DNA from 4 places in the Pseudoalteromonas sp. 120-MNA-CIBAN-0494 genome. Region 3 is predicted to be linked to each of the others. Evidence: predicted binding sites of a transcription regulator. Region 3 holds the regulator's gene; each other region holds the start of a gene.

Region 1 (5,522 bases), on a different contig from region 3:
GCTCTCGGGTTAAGTAAATATTTTTAGCCAGTTGTTGCGTTAGCGTACTGCCGCCCTGAACTGTTCGCCCAGCACGAATATTACTATACAACGCACGTAAAATAGAAAATACCGATACGCCGTGGTGCTGATAAAAATTACGATCTTCAACCACTAAAAGCGTGTCTTTTAGCATTGCCGGAAATTTATCCAGCGGTACAAATTCACGGTCTTGTTTAGAGTCGTTACCTATACGCGCTATTTGCACCGGCTCCAGCCTAGCGTTGTTTAAACGCCGACCAAACTTGTCTTTAATACTAGCAATTTTTTGCCCGCCAAAACGCAGTTCAATTATATGCGCCTGTTCTAGCGCGTCATAAAATTCAAAATCGCGACGATATATTTTAATGCTGTTGGCAGTTTTAACATATTGCCCTGTACGACTTAACCTATTAACGGCTGAGTAGTTTAGCCGCTCTAACTCCCAAATAACCTCTTGGCTTGATAAGAACTGCCCGGGGTAAAACGCCATCGAGCGTGCATAAACTTGCGCAGGAAGCTGCCATTTATTACCTTCAAATTGACGAGTTATTTTTGCATCGAGGTAAATAAAATAAAGCGCCATAGCAATAAATGTCGCTAAACTAAGTTTCCAAAAAATAGACCATAGTTTATTGAGTAAAGATCGCTGAGCAACTGATGATTTGTTTTTTGTACTTTTTTTAGCGCCGTTACGCGGTGTACTTTTAGAGGGTTTAGCGCTGCGCTTTGTGGGGGTTTTACCTGTCGGTGTTTTTTTGTTATCAGCCATTTAAATGTAATTTATTCCAAGGTTTATTTTACGGACGTGAGCTTAGCATAGTCACCTACTAGTTCACCATTATAAGGTAAATTAACAACCCATCTTAGCAGCACTAAAGTTAACCTCCCCTGAAATAAAAAAGCGCTACCTAAGTAGCGCTTTGGACAACACACAATAACTTAAATTTAATTACTACGAACCGATACAAATTCTGGGTAGGCGTCAATGCCACAATCGTGTTGATCCATACCGTTTAGCTCTTCTTCTTCGGTAACCCTAATGCCCATAGTATGCTTTAAGATTGCCCACACCAGCAGCGAAGAAATAAACACAAAACCAATAATACACAACAAGCCTATTAACTGAGTTACCAAGTTTGCCTCGGCGTTTGTCACAGGTACTAGCATAATACCAAGTACTCCACATACGCCATGCACAGAAATAGCGCCAACTGGGTCGTCTATTTTTGCCTTATCAAGTATAACAATACTAAATACCACTAATGAGCCGCCTAATAACCCTAATAAACACGCCATCAATGGTGAAGGTGAAAGCGGATCGGCGGTAATCACAACCAGCCCAGCTAACGCGCCATTTAATACCATAGTTAAATCGGCTTTACCCCATAATGCTTTACAAACAAATAGTGCTGAAACAGCCCCCATTGCAGCAGCAGCATTGGTGTTTAATAAAATCTTTCCTACAGCAGTCGCGTTTTCTGCATCTGATATAAGTAGCTGCGAGCCGCCGTTAAAACCAAACCAGCCCATCCATAAAATAAACGTACCTAACGTTGCCAAAGGCAAGTTTGACCCCGGAATTGGGTATATTTCGCCATTTTTACCATATTTTCCTTTACGTGCACCCAGTAATAATACGCCAGCTAATGCCGCTGATGCGCCGGTTGCATGCACTATTGCTGAGCCCGCGAAGTCAACAAAACCCATTGCCGATAAAAATCCAGAGCCCCAAGTCCAGTAACCCTCAATAGGATATATAAGCCCAGTTAACACCAAGGTAAACACCAAAAATGCCCACAACTTCATGCGCTCAGCCACCGCACCCGAGACAATAGACATAGCCGTGGCAACAAAAACAACTTGAAAGAAAAAATCAGATTCTAGAGAGTGATCAGCATCAGCGGCTTGTGTACCAATTAAGCCACCAAATGAAGGAATGATGCCTCCCTCGGTATTCCCTACATACATAATATTGTAACCAACGAGTAAAAACATGGTGCATGCAATTGAATACAAGGCGATATTTTTAGTTAATATTTCGGTGGTGTTTTTTGAGCGTACTAAACCCGCTTCTAGCATGGCAAACCCTGCGGCCATCCACATTACTAATATGCCACAAATTAAAAAATAAAAGGTGTCGAGCGAAAACTTTAGTTCTATCAGTGTACTTTCCATAAATCCCCCTTAAAGTGCATCTTCATCAAGTTCGCCCGTACGAATACGAACAATTTGATCTAGGTCGTACACAAAAATCTTACCGTCACCTATTTTTCCGGTGCCTGCAACTTGCGTAATTGAGTCAACTACGCGTTGGCAGTTTTCAGTACGAGTGGCAATTTCGAGTTTAATTTTAGGAATAAAATCAACTTGGTATTCAGCCCCACGATACAATTCGGTATGACCACGCTGTCGACCAAAGCCTTTTACATCAACAACTGTCATCCCTTCTATGCCTAAATCAGCGAGTGCTGTACGCACTTCATCTAATTTAAATGGCTTTATGATTGCACTAATCATTTTCATTTTAGTCCCCTTAGGACACGTTATTGTTTTTCTTAGTTAATACAATCCAAGCTTTATGCCATTTATATATGGCAATAAAAAACAATAACTTATAAAAATATTTTATATTTAAAACAAAAAAACGCACCAATTAGGTGCGTTTTTTTATATATAATACTTGATTGGTGCGTGTGTATTTAACTCAACGTATAGCTGTAACCTCTGCTAGCTGCAAAGTACTATTTAAAACCACACAATTGCGCCCTTGCTCCTTAGCTTGATACAAAGCTCTATCGGCAACACGCATAGCAGCGGTTAAACTGGTATTTTGAAATTCGGCTAGGCCTATACTTGCTGTTATTGATAAGGTTTTATCACTGATAGTAAAGTCGTAACTTGCGAACTTTTGTATAAATAAATTTAAACACTTCTCGGCTTGTTCAACTTCTACTTGCGTTAATATAATTGCAAACTCTTCACCGCCAATACGTGCCACTGTACTGTTAGAAAATGAAGTCCGGATTAAATTACTCACTTGTTTAAGTGCCTGATCGCCGCCGTCATGCCCAAATTCATCGTTTATTGCTTTAAAAAAATCTATATCGAGTAACACTAAGCTATTTTTCTGATTTTTATTTTTGAGTAGTTTTTCAGCATACTGATAAAAGTAACGACGATTATAAAGCCCGGTAAGATGATCTCGAAAAGCACTTTCTTTAATGTCTGCAATTAACGATAACTGCTCCATGGTTTGCAATACACGACAATGAAACTCTTCATTCATAAAAGGTTTAGTTAAAAAATCATTAGCACCATATTTAATAAATCGCGCCGATAAACCATGCTTACTCGCGCCTGATAACCCAATAATTGCTAAGTCATCACGGCCTCTAAAGTTTCTCACCGCTTTAACTAATTCAAAACCATCCATTGTTGGCATTGCATAGTCTGTCATGAGTAATTTAATTTCAGCATCGTTTTTGAGCATATCTAATGCTTGGCGTCCATCGTGCGCCTCACTGACTGCAAATAATTGTTTTTCTAGCATTTGCTTCATTAAAGTACGACTTAAAACCGAGTCGTCGGCTATTAATGCTTTACAGCCTTGGTTACGCAACAGCTGTGCAACTAATTTTATAGCGTAATTATATGAGTCACGGTTATCTTTTATCACATAATCAATTACGCCTAATTCTAACATTTGCAGGCGCTTGTACTCATCCATCTTAGAAGTAAGCACCACAGTAGGAATACCTTTTAATAAGGTATATTTGGCCACCTCACCATTTGGTGCGTCGGGGAGCGTTAAATCAACTAAGGCTAATGTATAGCTGTGCTTACTTACAAACTCTTTACACTCAGATAAAGACCAAGCAAAATCAATGGCAACATCAAGATACTGTGCAGATATATGGCGAAGGACTTGTTGTACTACTTTACTATCTTCAACTATCAACAGTCTTTGCATAGGGCTTCTCTTTACTTCTAATTTGATTACTTGTTTTATAACCATGTGTTCATCATAAATTTAAAGCCTTTAATGAGATTTTAAATTTATTAAAAAGCAAATTACACACCCTGTCGGTTTGCCACTATTTTTTAAAGTAAATCTCACTTATTTAAGCTGTTACTTATAAATAAATGCGAATATACATTACTTTCATTACGATCGGAATAAAGAGCGATACAAGGCGTTAAAAGCTAAGTTTTTACACATTCTATTTACTCAACCACTATTATCGGCAACTAGTCTCAATACTTTTGTTTTTTTACTGAATATTTCTTTTAATAGAACATTAACAATAAAAAAGGGTCATTCATGAAGTTTAGCCAAAGTATTTTTTTACCTATTGCCGCCATTGCCTTAACACTTAGTAGTGCCTCCTTTGCCGATAATAACCAGCGTCGTATTGATATCGACAGCAAAGTGGTTACTGAGCACAAAGCAAAAATTAATAATCAGCGCTTTTCATATACGGTTGCAACCGGTACGCAACCTGTTTGGGATGACAAAGGCGATGCTATAGCAACCTTGCAATATACTTACTACACCCGCGATAAGGTAGATGACAGAGCAAAGCGCCCTTTGCTTATTTCGTTTAATGGCGGCCCTGGCTCGGCATCGGTTTGGATGCACCTTGCTTATACTGGCCCTCGCGTATTAAAAATTGATGATGAAGGCTACCCTATTCAACCATATGGGGTTAAAGACAACCCTTACTCAGTGCTCGACATTGCCGATATTGTATATGTAAATCCGGTAAACACCGGCTACTCTCGCGTAGTTGAAGATAAAGACGGTAAATTACTCTCTAAAGCTGAGCAAAAAGAGCAGTTTTTTGGCGTAAAAGCCGATATTAAGTACCTCGCTGAGTGGCTTAATACCTTTGTAAACAGAAACGAGCGCTGGCGCTCTCCTAAGTTTTTAATTGGCGAAAGCTACGGTACAACACGTGTATCGGGCCTTGCCCATGAACTGCAAAATAGCCAATGGATGTACATTAACGGCGTAGTATTGGTTTCACCAACCGATATTGGCATTAAGCGCGACGGCCCAATTAAAGCAGCTAACCGCCTGCCTTACTTTGCCGCTACAGCTTGGTATCACAAAGCATTAAATGCCAACTTACAAGCTAAAGACCTAGACGAGTTACTGCCTGAAGTTGAGCAGTTTACAATTAACGAACTGATCCCCGCACTGGCTAAAGGCGGCTTTATTGCAGATGATGAAAAGCGCCGCATAATTAAAAAAATGGCGCAATATGCTGGGCTTTCTGAAACCTTTGTAGAGCAAAATAACTTAGATATTCCAACGCAGTTTTTTTGGAAAGAGCTATTACGTGACCGCGGCCAAATGGTAGGACGCTTAGACTCGCGTTATTTAGGTATTGATAAACGCGATGCGGGCGAGTCGCCTGATTACTGGGCAGAACTCACGTCGTGGTTACACTCTTTCACACCCGCTATTAATCATTACTTACGTGAAGAGCTAAATTATA
Region 2 (5,522 bases), on a different contig from region 3:
GGTAACACTACTCACACTGCCAGCAGAAATAGCGCCGCTACCGGTGTTATTTATGTCATCGGCGGTGCGTATTGGCGATGCTAACGCTAGGTCTTCACCGCGCCCAGTGGCGAGGGTAATATTTGCTGCGGCTTCTGAATTGAGCTTAATTTGAAATTTATCGCCTTCATTACCTGCACCAGCCATAGTTAACTGCAAACCAAATAAATCAACACCTGGGTTATTTGCCGAGTTAATTTCACCGCCAACAAATGTTGCTGTTGTAGCGGCGCCTAATGGCTCGCCTTTATTATCTACTGGCTGAATACTCACTTCGTTTGGGTTTGCGGTATAAGTCACAATAAAATCACTGGCTGGTAAATTACTGCCTTTACCGGGTTCTACTGTTGCACTAACACCCGCACCGCCGGTGTTAGCTTGATAGGCAAACCCTTTTGCCGTAGGTATATTGAATATATCGCCGCCCAATTTACCGTTAGCATCCATTCCCAAGTGATTTTGCTGATTAAATGCATCTGCTAACGCTAAGCCCATTTGGCCTATTTGATTTTGCGCAGGTACTAAAATATCGTCTCTGAAGGCAAGTAAACCACCTATTTTGCCTTTTAATTTACTAGCATCAACTTCAAGCGGCACAGCTTTGCCGCCATTTACATCTAAGCGCAGTTCTTTAAAATTTGGATCGGGGTCGCCGCGCATCGAAAATAAGTTAAACGAGCCATTTTGCATTACAACCGCTTCACCGCTGCCCATAAAAACAAGTTTTTCACCATTGGGGCCGTCAAGCGTTTCAATGTCGATTAACTCTGATAAATCGCGAATCGCTTTATCGCGCTCGTTATATGTGCCGCTTGCAGCAGATGCGTTGTTAGTACCATTAACACCTGCTATTTGTTGGTTTAACGATCCTATTTTTTGAATTAAGGTGTTGGCTTCATCGGAGAATATTTCGAGCTGCTCATTTACAACATTTTTTTGATCCAGCACTATTCCCGACAATCTATCCATTTGGCTTATTAAGCTGTCGGCGTTAGTCATTACTAACGAACGTGCAACCGTTGACGATGGCTGATTAAGCGCTTCTTGCACGTTATTAAATAGCGAATTAATACCGGTCGATAAGCTATTCGCTTTTTGCGAAAATAACGTATCGACCCGGTTTGCTTCACTTACAAACTGATCAAAAAACGTTTTATTTGAGGTGTCTCGGTTTAATTGTTTTTGTGCAAATTCATTAAGTAACCTGTAGGTATTACCTTTGCCAACTTGATTGTCGATCATGGTGCCATGCTCTGTACGCTCGCGCACATAGCCGTCGGTATTTACATTGTTAATATTTTTACTGGTTGTTTGCAACAGATCAGTGTTTGCTCTTATTCCTGAATTAGCAATGTTTAATAAATTAAACGACATGTTACTTTACTCCTTGGCGGATCACGTTTGTTGCAATATTTTTTAGCTCGCTACTGTTAAGTACGCGCTTTATTTTATCCGCATAATTTGGGTCTGTTGCATAACCGGCTTGTTGTAATGAGTCTAAAAACGCTGCCGGTTTGCCGGTATTTTGTAATGCTTGTTGATAGCGTGGGTTTTGAGTTAAAAAATCAACAAAGTCGTTTACGCTGTCTTTTATTGAGTCGTAAGCTCTAAAACTGGCTTGTTTTTTAACTGCAGCACCTTGTTCAAACTCTAAGGTTACTTTGTTGGCTTTTTCGCCCTGCCAGCTTTTATCTGACTTAATATTAAATAAGTTATTTGAGCTGTTACCGTCGCTTTTATTAATAATATGCTTACCCCAACCGGTTTCAAGTGCTGCTTGAGCCACCATAACGGCTGGGTTTAAACCAATTTTTTTAGCCGCTGTTTTAGCATGCTCCCATACCGAACTTACAAACTCTTCGGCCGTTTCAAAGTTTGGCTTAGCTACTTCTGGCTTTTCGGTATTCATAGTGCTTTTATCTACAGGCTCGGTTACGGCTTTTTTACGCTGTTGCTGTGGCAACTCTATGCCAGCACGCTGATCGCTTAAAAGATCGTTACTGGTTCTGAGTACTGAAGCTGGGGTGTAATTTTTTGCCGTAGGAGAGAGTTGCTGCACTATTAAGTCGGCAAGCCCTAATGAACCATTAGACGAGAGCTCTGATGAGAGTTGCTGATCGTGCATTTCTTCAAAAAACTTTACGCTACTTGAATTTAATGGGCTTTCTTTGTCTTCGAAGGCTTCGCTGGCTTTGCGCATACTTTTAAGCAACATTTGCGTAAATATGGCTTCAAATTGTGCCGCTGCTTTTTTGAGAGCTGCTTTTGAGGCATCACTAGACGCGTCGCCACTGTTTAGGGCGTCTTTACGCAAAGCGTTTAAGTTACCTAAATCAAAAAAGTTTTGCTTATCGAGGTGATTTGTTTCCATCAGCTTTTTGACACAATAATGAATAATGTATAAAGCAATGCAAAAATTGAGCCAGATGAAAGGGTGTTAAGCAAGATGCCATCGGTTACCAGCTTTTAAAACTGACCACCGATAGCATTACGTTGTTTTAAATTACAACTAGCTGGCCGTTTATTGCGCCAGCTTCTTTTAGGGCTTCTAGTATTGCCATTAAATCGCCAGGTGCGGCGCCTACTTCGTTTATAGCGCGTACTAGGTCATCTAGGCTCACTCCGGGGTTAAATACAAATGCCCGTGAGTCGTCTTGTTTTATATCTATAATACTTTGCTGGGTAACAACGGTATCGCCATCGCTAAAAGCATTAGGCTGCGACACGTTTAGCTGCTCTGCAATCGTTACTGTTAAGCCACCGTGAGTAATAGCCGCAGGTTGCAGCTTTACATTTTTACCAATAACAATAGTACCGGTACGCGAGTTAACAATAATTTTTGCCGCTGTATCTGCTGGGGTAAACTCTAGGTTTTCGAGCGTTGATAAATAAGACACGCGCTGCGAGGCGTCTCTTGGGGCAATCACTCTAATAGACGCTGCATCGAGTGCTTGGGCGCTATTTGGGCCTACTAAATCGTTTATGGTTTTTTCTAATCGCTTGGCGGTAGTAAAGTCTGGGCGATTTAAGTTAAAAGTAATATAGTCGTTTTGCATAAATGGGCTTTTAACTGCGCGTTCAACGGTTGCGCCATTTGGAATACGCCCCACTGTTGGCGTGTTTATAACGACTTTACTGCCATCAAGCCCTTCTGCGCCTAAACCACCTACAATTAAACTACCTTGACCAATAGCGTATACGTTGCCGTCGACCCCTTTTAAAAAGGTTTGTAGTAAAGTACCACCGCGTAAACTACCTGCACTACCAATAGATGATACGGTAATATCTATAGTTTGCCCGGGCTTTCTAAAAGGCGGTAGCTCTGCATGCACTGCAACCGCAGCCACGTTTTTAATTTTTGGTTTTAAGCTTGCCGGTAGCGTAATGCCAAAGCTGTTTAACATGCCTTTAAAGCTTTGCTCGGTAAATCGGCTTTGCTCGCCCGTACCAGGTAAGCCAACAACTAGGCCATAGCCTACTAATTGGTTTGAGCGTACGCCCTCAACCATAGACACATCTTTAATGCGCTCGGCCATGGCAGGAAGTTGCCAGCCAAGTAACACCATTAAACAAAAAACTTTAAATACATTCATAATGAATGTCCTCTAAAAAGGAAAAAGTGAGCTACTAAAAAAGCGTGTTAGCCAACCGGCACTTTGCGCTTCTTGAGTTTGCCCTTTGCCCGAATATTGAATTCGTGCATTAGCAATTCTATTTGACTGTACGGTATTGTCTGCAGTTACATCTTCTGGCCTTACTAATCCCTCTAAACGAATAAATTCTTCGCCCGAGTTTAACGTTAGCCATTTTTCGCCGCGAATAACTAAATTACCATTAGGTAAAACACGCATTACGTTTACCGATATATCACCGGCTAAACTATTTGACTGATTTGATTTTGAGTCGCCTTTAAATGACGCGTCGCTGCCAATACCAAATTGAATGCTGTCGCCGCCAATATTTACCGGTAATCCGCCTAAACCAATAACGGGGTCAAGTTTTGCGTCTGACTGTTTATCAGTTTCTGTTTTTGCCGCTTTAGAGGCTTGCGTAGATTCTTGCAATTTAACCGTAATTATATCGCCGGTACGCAGTGCTTTTTTATCGGCGTATAAGTCGTTCGATAAATACGTATTAAACAGTGAGCCATTAGCAACTGCCGGTTCAACATTGGGTTCTGGGTACATGGGTGCGTAGTAAGGGTCGTCTTGTACTACGTCACTATTTTGTGTAGACACACAGCCACTTAACAATAAAGTACCCGCTGCAAATAATATAATATTGCGCATAATAACCTCTAAAATATTATAATTGCTGATTGATGTAGCTCATCATTTCATCAACTGCCGAAATTACTTTTGAGTTCATTTCGTAAACACGCTGGGTTTCTATTAGGTTTACCAACTCTTCGGTTACGTTTACGTTTGACGTTTCTAGTGAGCCTTGAATAATAGTGCCTAGCCCATCAACCCCTGGGTTACCCTGCACCGGCGCACCACTTACTGCAGTTTCGGTGTAAAGGTTTTGCCCTATAGGCTCAAGGCCCGACGGATTAATAAAGTCACTAATGGTAATTTGTCCAATAACCACGTTGTCGGCCTGCCCTGCAACACGTACAGACACTTCACCGTCTTGCGATACAGTGATTGATTGCGCGTCGTCGGGTACGTTCATTTCAGGCTGAACTACATAACCGGCACCCGAGGTTACAACTCGCCCGTCGCCATCGGTGGTAAATTGTCCGTTGCGCGAATAAGCAATATTGCCATCTGGCTGCAGTACTTCAAAAAAGCCTGAACCAGAAATCATCCAATCCAGTGAATTTTCAGTGGTTAGCATATTACCTTGCGAAAAGTTTTTTTGGTTAGCTACCACTTTGGCACCAGCACCTAGCATTAAACCTGATGGCATTTCGGTATCTTGCGATGAGCGACCGCCTGGCTGATTAATGTTTTGGTATAGTAAATCTTCAAAAACGGCGCGGCTTTTTTTATAACCAACTGTACTGGCGTTGGCTAAGTTATTTGAAATAACCGAAATGTCGGTTTGTTGGGCGTCAAGCCCTGTTTTACTGATCCACAATGCTGGATTCATAATCGTGTCCTCATTTTAAAGTTAAACTATGCGCAACAGCTGATCTTGCGATTGATCTATTTCTTCTGCTGTTTTCATTAGCTTTACTTGTAATTCAAATTGGCGTTGATGGCTGATCATATCGACCATTTCGTGTACCGGATTAACGTTCGACATTTCTAATGCGCCGCTTATCACTTGTACGTTAGCTGAGGTTTCAACCGTTTGATTTGGTTTTGGTCTAAATAAACCATCGTTACCTTTTTCAAGTGTTGAGTTATTTGCCTCAACCACTTTTAAACGATCAACCTCTTCTAAAAAGTTAGCCGGCGCGCCTTGTGGGCGTACTTGTATGGCACCGTCTTTACTAAATTCTATTTTTTCAATCGGGACTGGCAAAATAATAGGGC
Region 3 (5,522 bases):
TGATTCTAGTAAAAGTGCGGTATCACAAGGAGCTGTTTTTGCCAGCATGCGCCTAACTTGAACAAACTGACCACTATTGAGTGACTTGGTCACTTGTTGTAATTGTTGTAGTGGGTAGTCTTGTTCGAAAGTTTCGGGCATTGGCGTCCTTAATTTATTTTTATAACGTTAGGGAAGAAGTTAGTCATTAACTTCGTTCAGTTTATCTTACTTTTTTTAGCCAAACTAGCTTAAGGTTTCACTAACCCTATATTTTAGCTCGTTTACTTGGTTTAAATAAAGTGCCTACTATTCTTGTTCGTTAAAGCGCTGCGCTATTAATTGGCCAACGGCATGTAAAGCATGCTCTGCATCGGGTCCTTCGCACACTACTTTTACTTCTTTACCTTGGCTGCTTTCTAGTAACATTAAAGCCAGTACGCTATCGCCAGCGGCTTCTTTTTCATCTTGAAATAAGGTAATAGATGCGTCAAATTGTACCGCTAATTGTGCTAATACGGTAGCAGCTCTAGCATGCAGGCCTAGCTTGTTTTTTATTAAAAATGTATTTTCTAAGCGCATAAGATACTCTACTTAAGCTGAACAGATGATTATTTAAATTGAATTATTTTTCTTGCTCGCGATGGCGAATTTTTACATTAGGGTGAGACATAGCAAAGCTTTCACCAATTGTTTGCGCTAAATAAACTGAGCGGTGCTGACCACCAGTACAACCAATAGCAATGGTTAAATAACTGCGATTATTACGCTCTAGGTGTGGTAACCACGTTTGTACAAAGGTTTGAATTTGCCAAGTGAATTTTTGCACAATACTATGACTAGCTAAATAATCTTTTACTGGTTGATCTAATCCAGTTAAAGGCTTGAGCTCCGGTTCCCAGTGTGGGTTTGGTAAAAAACGCGCATCAAAAACATAATCAGCACCTTTGGGAATACCATGCTTAAAGCCAAACGACTCAAAGGTAATGATAAGCTGTTTGTCTTTTTTACCGAGTATGGTTTCACGCATAGATTCAGCAAGTTGATGCACACTTAAATCGGTTGTATCAATGACATGATCAGCCCGCGTTACGAGTACATCGAGTAATTCTTTTTCCTTTTTTATTGCTAAATCTAGCGGTAGCGAATCAATCGAAAGCGGGTGCAAGCGACGTGTTTCTGAATAACGGCGGATTAACGTTTGATCGTCGCTATCTAAATAAAATAACGTTGGTTTAGCAAAGTCGGGCAAGTACTCAAGAATATCGTTAAACTGCTGCTGGTCTTTAGGCAGGTTACGCACGTCTATACTAACGGCTATTTTATCGTAGTTATCAGAGACACTGCGCACTAATGAAGGCAGCAAATTTACCGGAATATTATCTACACAATAGTAACCTAAATCTTCTACAACACGTAAAGCAACTGACTTACCAGAACCTGATCGGCCACTTATAATAATTAATTCCATTTACCACCCCTTTATTAGTAACTAGGATTGATCCAAAATAACTTGGTATAACGCTTCATCAGACTTTGCCGCACGCAATTGCTTACAAAACTCTTTATCGTTTAGTTTATCAGCTATTGTGGCTAGTGTTTTCAAGTGCTGCTGGTTATCGCCATCGGGCACTATAAGCGCAACAAAAATATCAACTGGACGATTATCAATTGCATCAAAATTAATAGCGGTTTCGCTTATTAAAATTAAGGCAAGAGGCTCTTGTGCCCCGCTCATACGGCCATGTGGAATTGCTATTCCTCGGCCAATACCGGTACTACCTAGCTTTTCTCTTGCCAATAAAGCAGTGAGAATATCTTGCTGAGGTAAATACGGCATTTTTTTATGCGCGAGTTCACTGATGAATTCTAAAATTCTTTTTTTACTATTAAAAAGGACCACAGCTTTGCTGCAGTCCTGGCATATAAGTGAGCTTAATTTCATAGTGTTAGTGTCGAGCAAACTTCTCTTTGTGTTTAATTACTTGACGATCGAGTTTGTCAATCAACGAGTCAATGGCAGCGTACATATCTTGGTGTTCGGTCGATGCAAATAGCTCAGCGCCACTTACAAAAATTGTTGCTTCAGCTTTTTGACTTAATTTTTCTACATCGAGAATAACATGCACATTAGTTATGTGATCTGAGTGTCTTTGCAGCTTTGCAAATTTATTATTTACATAGTCTCTTAATGAGTCTGTAATGTCTACATGACGACCAGTTAAGTTTAGTTGCATCAGCATTTTCCTCTTTGTTGTACGTCTTAAATCAAGCTTTTACGTTGATTCGACGGGGGAATAGCCAGAGATTCGCGATATTTTGCAATTGTCCGTCTAGCTACTTTAATTCCTTGCTCAGCCAATATATCTGCAATCTTGCTATCACTCAATGGTTTGGCTAAGTTTTCTGCAGCTATCAACTTTTTAATCAGGGCACGTATGGCAGTTGATGAACATTCGCCACCATTTTCGGTGCTTACATGGCTTGAAAAAAAGTACTTAAGCTCAAAAATGCCACGTGGAGTGTGCATATATTTTTGCGTAGTGACCCGTGAAATAGTCGACTCGTGCATTTCAACTATTTCGGCAACATCGTTTAATACCATAGGTTTCATGGCTTCTGGGCCATGTTCAAAAAACGCTTGTTGCTGCTTAACAATACAATTAGTTACTTTCAGGAGCGTTTCGTTTCTACTTTCTAGGCTTTTAATAAACCATTTAGCTTCTTGTAAGTGCGAGCGAATAAATTGGCTGTCACCGCTGGATTTTACTGTACGAGACATAGCCGCATATTGGCTGTTAACACGTATTTTTGGCATGCTATCTGGGTTTAGCTCTACCACCCAGCGGCCTTTTATTTTTTTAACAGACACGTCAGGTATAACGTATTCAGACTCTTCTCTGACAATAGTATCCGCAGGCTTAGGATTAAGCGTATGAATAAGTGTCATTATTTCTTTAAGCTCTTCTTCTTTGAGCTTAGTTTTTTTCATTAACGTACGATAGTCGCGAGCAGCGAGTAAATCGATATGATCAGTTAACACCATTTTTGTTTCGTTAATATAAGGGGTGTCTTTATCAAATTGATTTAATTGAATGCATAAGCATTCTTGCAAGCTGCGAGCTGCAATACCAACAGGATCAAATAATTGAATGCGCTTTAGCACTGCTTCTATTTCATCTAGTTCTACTTCGTGTTCGTCGTCAGTTTCTTGGTTAAAGCTTGCTAAAAGGTCTTCGCAACTGAGGGTTAAAATACCAGAGTCATCTACGGCTTCAACGATAGCTATGGCAATAGCTTCGTCGGTAGGGCTAAAAGGGGTGAGCTGTAATTGCCACATTAAGTATTCATGCAGGGTTTCGGTTGATGCACCTTGATAAATAGATTCATCTTCAGGCATTGGCCCTGATGAAGAGGCAGGCGCTGCGCTCATATATTCATCCCATGATACATCCATGGCCATGTCGTCGCTTATGGTGTCTTTATTTAGTGCTTCACCGCTATCTTGCTCATACTCGCTTGGGGTGTCGTCAGCAGAGGCGCTAACAGTAATGTCATCTGCTTTTTGCTCGTTTTTACCTGCTGATTCTTCCGTGTAATCTTGTTCATCAACTTCAAGTAATGGGTTGCTATCAAGTGCTTCTTGTATTTCTTGCTGGAGATCCAAGGTACTAAGCTGCAATAAGCGAATAGCCTGTTGCAGTTGCGGAGTCATTGTAAGTTGCTGGCCCATGCGCAGCTGTAATGATTGCCTCATTTATCTCTAACAATCCTTATAAATTGATATGATTAATCTTAGCAGATGCTTATAGTAATAACATAAATATTACAGTTTGAACTGCTCGCCTAAATAAACATCACGTACTGTTTTATCGTTTAATACAAATTCAGGAGTACCAGATGCAATTAGCTCCCCATGAGAAACAATGTAGGCTTTTTCACAAACATCAAGGGTTTCCCTTACATTGTGGTCGGTAATTAGTACGCCAATACCACGATTTTTAAGGTGTTCTATAATTTTTTTAATATCGAGCACTGAAATAGGATCCACGCCAGCAAAGGGCTCATCAAGCAATATAAATTTAGGATCTGCAGCTAAAGCACGTGCTATTTCTACGCGGCGACGTTCACCACCAGATAGCGCCATACCTAAGCTGTCGCGAATATGTTGCAGGCTAAATTCGTCCAACAAACTATTTAGGGTTTCTTCCCTGGCTTGTTTATTTAGTTGCTTACGCGTTTCTAAAATAGCCATTAAATTTTGATACACAGTGAGCTTTCTAAAAATAGAAGATTCTTGTGGTAAATAACCAATACCTAAACGAGCACGGCTGTGCATAGGAAGTAAGGTAATATCGTTATCATCAATTAATATTTTACCTTTGTCGCTAGGAACTAAGCCTACAATCATGTAAAAGGTAGTGGTTTTACCTGCGCCATTTGGGCCAAGTAAACCAACAATGCTGCCAGCTTTTACTTCAAGTCCTACATTTTTAACAACTTCACGGCCTTTATAGCTTTTTGCTAATAGCTCTGCTTTTAATGTACTCATGGCTGACCTTTATTGAGTTTTTGTTCTTTTTTTACGTCTATAGGCACTAAAATAGTGTGTACCCGATCAGTTGAGTTTTCATCTTTTTCAGCACTTATAAGCTGTTGCTCTATATCGTAGGTGATGCTTTTAGCCGTAATTTTTTGCCCAGCTTGAGAAATGTTTGCATCTCCTACCAGGGTTAAAAAACGTTTCGCTACATCGTAACGTACTTCGTTAGCGCTGGCGCTCATGACAGTACCATCTGCTTGCTTTTCTTCAAAATATGCAGGGCTGCCCGTGGCAATTAATAGTTGTTTATTATCGCCAAGTTCGTCGCGCTTATGTACTTCTAAACGATCGGCGGTTATACGACGATTGCCGTGAATTATCTCGACATTTTTATCAAAAATACCAACGTTTTCTTTTAGTTGACCTTCTTGTCGGTCAGCACTAATAGAAATTTGATTAGCTAATGGGGAAGTACTTTGCTCTGCCGCATTACTATTAAATACAAGTATAAGCGATGGAATAATAAGTATTTTTGCAAGGTTATTGGTCATAATATAGTGTTCGCGTATGGTTAATTAGTTTTATCACCTCGGTTGTTAAATTGGCTTCAAGGCCTTTACCGGTGATCTTTAAATTCGGTCCAGTTATAATAACGGGCTGTTCGCTGCGCATAGTGAGTAGCATTATATCTACTTGAATATTGTCGGCGATAATTTTGTCTATCATTGCGCCATCAATTAAGTTTTGGGCAGTTACATTACCCTCTAAAATTAATTGTCTTTCATCGTAAAGTGTTGCTTCATCAGCATTGATACGCCACGTTTTTTGTCTATCGTCGTACAATATGAAAGTAGGTTTTTCGAATAAGGTAAATCCTAGCTGCTCGTAAAGCTCCGTTTTAACCGCAGTTACTTTATGGCTAATTTCACCGTTTTCGTCAAAAGCTGTTTGTTTTAGCTCAATGGCGGTGTAATCGGGTTTAGCTATTACTTCTGAGTCG
Region 4 (5,522 bases), on a different contig from region 3:
TTACGGACAAGCGTTGCATTTACCTGCTAACTTATTTAAAACGGGTATAAATACCGTATCGGTTACTTTAAATAATCATGGTCATATGTATTGGACCGCTCAAGGTAAAAAAATAGTTGCTACGCTGTATGTTAACGACCAAACCAAAGAGTTTATAACATACCGATTTGAAAGCTTTCCTAGCAAGGTTAAAAATACGCATTAATGAAAATTCATAATAAACTTTTTTTAATACTATTTAGTTTTACCTTTAGTGTTATTGCAGGGATGGTAATACTTATACAGTGGAGTATAGGGCAAGGCGTTATTGATTTTGTTAATGCAAAAGAGATAAAAGCATTAGAACCACTTACGCTACAACTTGCAAAGCAGTATCAAAAAACGCCCTCGTGGGAGTTAGTTATTGGCGGCGACAAAAACTTTAGAATGCTTATAGAATCGCAACTAGAAAACAGCCAGTTTTTATCTAAGTTACCAAAAAGCCCTGATCCAAGAGGGCGAATGATGCGCCGGCCACCACCATCCGAGCATATTGTTTTAGGCGCGCGCCGACCACCTCCTGAAAATATTGCTCATTATGCTTTGCTTGACGAAAATAAACAGCGAATAGTGGGCAGGTATTTAAGTAATTTAAACTATATGACTACAGCCATTACAGTGAATAATAAAGCGGTTGGTTATTTAGCTGTATCCAAAAGAGATAGCTTAGTTGATGGCTACGAACTTGATTTTTTACAGCAGCAAACAAACTACTTATGGTTTATTGCTTTAGCGGCGGTACTGCTTACATTACTGGTTACCTTTTTATTATCTCGGCATTTAGTTAGCCCAGTAAAACAAATAGCTAACGGTATGCACCGCTTAACGCAAGGCAATTACGAGACTAAGCTGACCCTAGATCGAAAAGACGAACTAGGGCAGTTAAGCGAGGATTTTAATACGCTTGCATTTACGCTGCCAAAGACGAGCAAGTACGTAAACGCTGGCTTGCCAATATTTCTCATGAGCTTAGAACGCCAATGAGCATTTTGCTTGGTGAGCTTGAAGCTATGCTACTTGGCATACGCGAGCCAAATGCAAAAAATATAAACTCGGCCAACGACGAAGCCCTGCATTTAAAGCGCTTAATAGACGATTTGCATATGCTCAATAGCGCAGAGTTAGGGGGCATGCATTACACTATGCAAGCTACTGATATGGCATTGTTATTAAATACTATTGAGCAAAAATATCAGGTTATACTTGAGCAACATAATATAAAGCTTTACCTATTAAATGCTGCAAAAAATATAACCGTTCAAGCAGATAAAACACGCCTTTTACAGTTATTCGATAATATTTTAATGAACGCAGTGCATTACGCACAATGCTCTACTATTTCATTAACGGCGAGTAATATAAGTATTAAAGGGCAAATGTATTTACAGCTTATTATTGAAGATAATGGCGTGGGGGTTGAGCCATCGCATTTATCGCACTTATTTGAGTATTTATACCGAGTAGATAGTTCGCGAAATCGCCAAGAGGGCGGTTCGGGTTTGGGGTTATCTATTTGTCAGCACATAGTTAAAGGTCATAAAGGCGAGATTAAAGCTGAAAAATCTAGTTTAGGCGGTCTTGCTATCATTATTAAATTACCCTTATTTAAAGCTTAGAGGACACTATGCAAGAGCAAATACTGATTGTAGAAGATGAGGTTAAGCTGGCTAACTTAATAAGCGATTTTTTAACAAGCCATCATTACATAACGCATCAAATACATCATGGTAATGAAGTACTACCTTGGCTTGAAATTAACAAGCCTAGTGTGATTTTGCTCGACATAATGCTACCTGGTCAAAGCGGAATTGAATTGTGTAAAGCAATTAGGCAGTTCTCTAATGTGCCTATCATTATGGTGTCGGCAAAGGTAGAGGAGATTGACCGATTACTTGGGCTTGAATTAGGAGCCGATGATTATATTTGTAAGCCTTTTAGTTATGCGGAGCTGGTGGCGCGTGTTAAAGCTATTTTAAGGCGCTTGAATAACGTTGAGCCAAAACCAATGTTATGCAACTTGATGAAAGCACCTACAGTGTAAAATACAAAGCAGCAAGTATTGAGCTTACCAATGTTGAGTTTCAGTTATTTAAGCCCTTGTTTAACAACCCTAACCGTATTTATTCGCGCGATAGCTTAATGGATACTATGTACGCCGATCAACGTATTGTGAGCCAGCGTACTATTGATAGTCATATAAAAAAATTGCGTAAAAAGCTGGAGGAATTAACCAAAACCGACAGCGTTATTCAATCGGTTTATGGTGTTGGTTATCGCTTTGTAAATCCACAGCAGTGTAATTAACAACAAAATGTTTGATTAATTAGCATAATACGATGCGTTAACGTAAGTAATTAATAGCCACTTTAGCTATTTACTCGCATTAGCATTTCGCTATCATTTTAAATTTATGCATTAGCGATATACATTATTTTAACTTCCTCATTATTTGCACATTATTTGCATTTTTACAGCGTAATCTTTTGTTATTAATTAAACAAAAGGTTACGAGCATGAAACACTTATCATCACTTACAATTATTACACTATTGTCGGTTGCTTTTTCAGTAAATGTTGCAGCAAGAGGCAGCGATAGCAAACCACCTAAACCTGATTTTTCAAGCATGGATACCAATGGCGATGGCGTAATTAGCAATGCAGAGTTTAGCGCTAAAAAACCACCACACGGCGAAGACGCACAAACAATTTTTGACGAAATAGATTCAGATGGTAATGGCGAAATTAGTGAGCAAGAAGTAAATGATCATAAACCACCTCGTCGTAAGCGTTGAAAGGATACTGTAATGATTAATAATATTAGCAGTAATTCTGCAAGCCTGGTGCAGCAACAAAGTAGCCAAACCGCAAAGTTAACAACAGCACAAAGTGACTTTGTAAAACAAACACTCGCTGAATTCGATGCCGAAAATTTAACGGCAGAAAACGCGCTAAGTATTCAAGCTGCACTTAAAGAGCAAGGTATAGCGCCAACAAAAGAGTTGGCTGAGCTAATGGGCGAGTTGGAGTTTGACGCTAAAAGCATAGGTGATGATGCTCGACCTGAAGGTCAGCGCCCGCCACCACCGCCTAAAAATTCAATTGAGCAAGTAAATACTAAAGATGTAGTTAGTTATTTAGATGAGTTGTTAGCGCAGTATTCAAGCCAGTTAAATGACGAAGATAAAAGTTCTATTTTATCGGCGGTTCAAGAAAAGTTTGCTTTATCACAAGGTGATTCGATACTGAGTGTTAAAGCGTAATTATAAATAAGGCAACACCTAAACTAAAAAATCAGCTATTACAGCTGATTTTTTAGTTTATCAATAACAGCAAGGTTAAAAGTCACTACTACTGTGGCGCTCTGCTAGTTGCTCTTCTTCAGGTCCCCATGTGCGGTTAACGCGACGACCACGTTTTACGCCAGGGCGTTTTGAAACCTGTTTAGCCCAACGTACAACATGAGTGTATGAGGCAACATCTAAAAATTCAGCTGCATCATAAATGTCGCCAAGCACTAAAGAGCCATACCAAGGCCAAATTGCGATATCGGCAATTGAGTACTCAGCTCCTGCCATGTATTCGTTTGCACTTAAATGGCGGTTTAGCACGTCAAGCTGGCGCTTGGTTTCCATGGTGAAACGATCAATAGGATATTGCATTTTAGTGGGTGCATAACTATAAAAGTGGCCAAAGCCACCACCTAAGTACGGCGCTGAGCCCATTTGCCAAAATAGCCAGTTACGACATTCAGTTTTAGCTTTTAAATCTTTAGGTATAAGCACATCAAACTTTTCTGCTAGGTATTGCAGTATAGAGCCCGATTCAAAAATACGCGTTGGCGGCGTGGTTGAATGATCCATTAACGCTGGAATTTTTGAATTTGGATTAATATCAACAAAGTCAGAACCAAACTGATCACCATCACCTATGCTGATTAAATATGCGTCGTATTCTGCATCGGTTAAGCCCAGCTCTAACAGCTCTTCAAACATAATAGCGGCTTTTTGACCATTTGGTGTAGCAAGCGAATAAAGCTGAAATGCGTGCTCGCCAATAGGTAAGGTTTTGTCATGAGTTGCGCCGGCAATGGGGCGATTAATGCTGGCAAATTTACCGCCACTCTCACTGTCCCATGTCCAAACTTTGGGTGGGGTGTATTGATTTTGATCACTCATAAAAATAACCTCTGTTTAAATGAAATACATATAAAAAAATATATGTATTAATAAATGTGGCCATTAAAATAAATTAAAGGCGAGTTTTTTGACTTTTAATTTTGTCGGATTTTGCTAATTTATAGCCTAAAAATAATCCGCTCAATGCTCCAAATAAGTGGCTTTCAAACGAAATATGCAAGCGCTGTGGTAGTACACCCCAAACAAATCCGCTGTAAAGTAGGGCAACGACAACAGCAATAACAATGGATTTAAATGAACGTCTAATTACGCCATAGCAAAGTATAAAACCCCACAACCCATATATAACGCCACTTAAGCCAACATGAATATTACTACGACCAAATGCCCATACTAAAAAACCACCTACTAATGCGGTAAAAATAAATACGTTATAAAAACGCTTAACGCTGTATTGGCAAATCAACCAACTTAAAACCATAAAAGGCAGCATGTTACTGGCAAAGTGCCACCAACTGCCATGTAAAAATGGCGCGCTCAGTATGCCAATTAAGCCATTAATGCTGCGCGGATAAATGCCAAAACCATTAAGATTAATGCCAGGTAAGCTATTAATTAGCTGTAACACAAAGCAAATTGTAACAATACTAAAAATAGCGAAGCGTTTGCTTGTTAGTAATGACCGTGTGGTTGGCTTGGTTGCCATATAATCGTCCTAGTTGAGCTTAATAGTTGCCAGTATAGGAATTGTATTTGCTAATGCAAAGCAATTAAAAAAGCACAGCATTAAATGCTGTGCTTTTTACTTATAAATCGTTATTAACCTAGTTTGGTTAGTAGCTTTTTAGCAGCAAGTTCTGAGCTTGCTGGGTTTTGACCGGTAATTACTAGGCCATCTTCGAGTACAAGTACACCCCAGTCATCCGTTTTTTGATAGTCGCCGCCTTTTTTAATCAGTTCGTCTTCTACTAAAAACGGCACTATGTCGGTAAGTTGTACTGCCGCTTCTTCACTGTTAGTAAAACCAGTTACTTTTTTACCAGCAACAAGTGCATTACCATCGGCATCTTTAGTATTCAAAAATACGGCACTGGCATGACAAACAGCCGCTACTGGCTTTTGCTCTTTAATAAAGCTTTCAATAAGTGCAATAGAGTCGGTGTTTTCTACTAAGTCCCATAGTGGGCCGTGGCCACCTGGGTAAAATACCGCGTCAAAATCTGTCGAATTTACTTCACTAAGCACTTTGGTATTGGCCATTAATGTTTGTGCGGCGCTGTCTGCGTCGTAGCGTTTAGTTGCATCAGTTTGAAAATCAGCAAGAGTACTTGTAGGGTCTATCGGGGG

The links. Region 3 encodes sigma-54, which starts transcription at its own class of promoters, with help from an activator protein. Its sites were predicted from a motif close to GTTGGCACGNNNNTNGNNT; they were not measured.
Region 1: a site for sigma-54 is predicted at 2,589-2,607, ahead of AAEY55_RS01275 (P-II family nitrogen regulator). Genes of this name have one in related genera too.
Region 2: a site for sigma-54 is predicted at 2,448-2,466, ahead of flgJ (flagellar assembly peptidoglycan hydrolase FlgJ). Genes of this name have one in related genera too.
Region 4: a site for sigma-54 is predicted at 2,487-2,505, ahead of AAEY55_RS00955 (EF-hand domain-containing protein). Genes of this name have one in related genera too.

What each region holds. Positions count from the first base shown of each region.
Region 1 is NZ_JBEOOE010000001.1:273,302-278,823, forward strand. It holds gene mrcB (penicillin-binding protein 1B) at 1-790, opposite strand, end outside; gene AAEY55_RS01270 (ammonium transporter) at 967-2,196, opposite strand; gene AAEY55_RS01275 (P-II family nitrogen regulator) at 2,206-2,544, opposite strand; gene AAEY55_RS01280 (diguanylate cyclase) at 2,726-3,991, opposite strand; gene AAEY55_RS01285 (S10 family peptidase) at 4,343-5,522, shown strand, end outside.
Region 2 is NZ_JBEOOE010000004.1:93,343-98,864, forward strand. It holds gene AAEY55_RS04845 (FlgK family flagellar hook-associated protein) at 1-1,413, opposite strand, end outside; gene flgJ (flagellar assembly peptidoglycan hydrolase FlgJ) at 1,415-2,410, opposite strand; gene AAEY55_RS04855 (flagellar basal body P-ring protein FlgI) at 2,538-3,632, opposite strand; gene flgH (flagellar basal body L-ring protein FlgH) at 3,645-4,328, opposite strand; gene flgG (flagellar basal-body rod protein FlgG) at 4,345-5,133, opposite strand; gene AAEY55_RS04870 (flagellar basal body rod protein FlgF) at 5,155-5,522, opposite strand, start outside.
Region 3 is NZ_JBEOOE010000002.1:134,211-139,732, reverse strand. It holds gene mgtE (magnesium transporter) at 1-141, opposite strand, end outside; gene AAEY55_RS02365 (HPr family phosphocarrier protein) at 289-561, opposite strand; gene rapZ (RNase adapter RapZ) at 605-1,450, opposite strand; gene ptsN (PTS IIA-like nitrogen regulatory protein PtsN) at 1,472-1,924, opposite strand; gene hpf (ribosome hibernation promoting factor) at 1,929-2,216, opposite strand; gene AAEY55_RS02345 (RNA polymerase factor sigma-54) at 2,243-3,736, opposite strand; gene lptB (LPS export ABC transporter ATP-binding protein) at 3,806-4,531, opposite strand; gene lptA (lipopolysaccharide transport periplasmic protein LptA) at 4,528-5,073, opposite strand; gene lptC (LPS export ABC transporter periplasmic protein LptC) at 5,063-5,522, opposite strand, start outside.
Region 4 is NZ_JBEOOE010000001.1:203,859-209,380, reverse strand. It holds gene AAEY55_RS00970 (hypothetical protein) at 1-205, shown strand, start outside; partial or broken gene AAEY55_RS00965 (ATP-binding protein) at 205-1,655, shown strand; partial or broken gene AAEY55_RS00960 (response regulator) at 1,664-2,343, shown strand; gene AAEY55_RS00955 (EF-hand domain-containing protein) at 2,553-2,831, shown strand; gene AAEY55_RS00950 (hypothetical protein) at 2,844-3,299, shown strand; gene yghU (glutathione-dependent disulfide-bond oxidoreductase) at 3,375-4,214, opposite strand; gene AAEY55_RS00940 (rhomboid family intramembrane serine protease) at 4,288-4,881, opposite strand; gene AAEY55_RS00935 (type 1 glutamine amidotransferase domain-containing protein) at 4,995-5,522, opposite strand, start outside.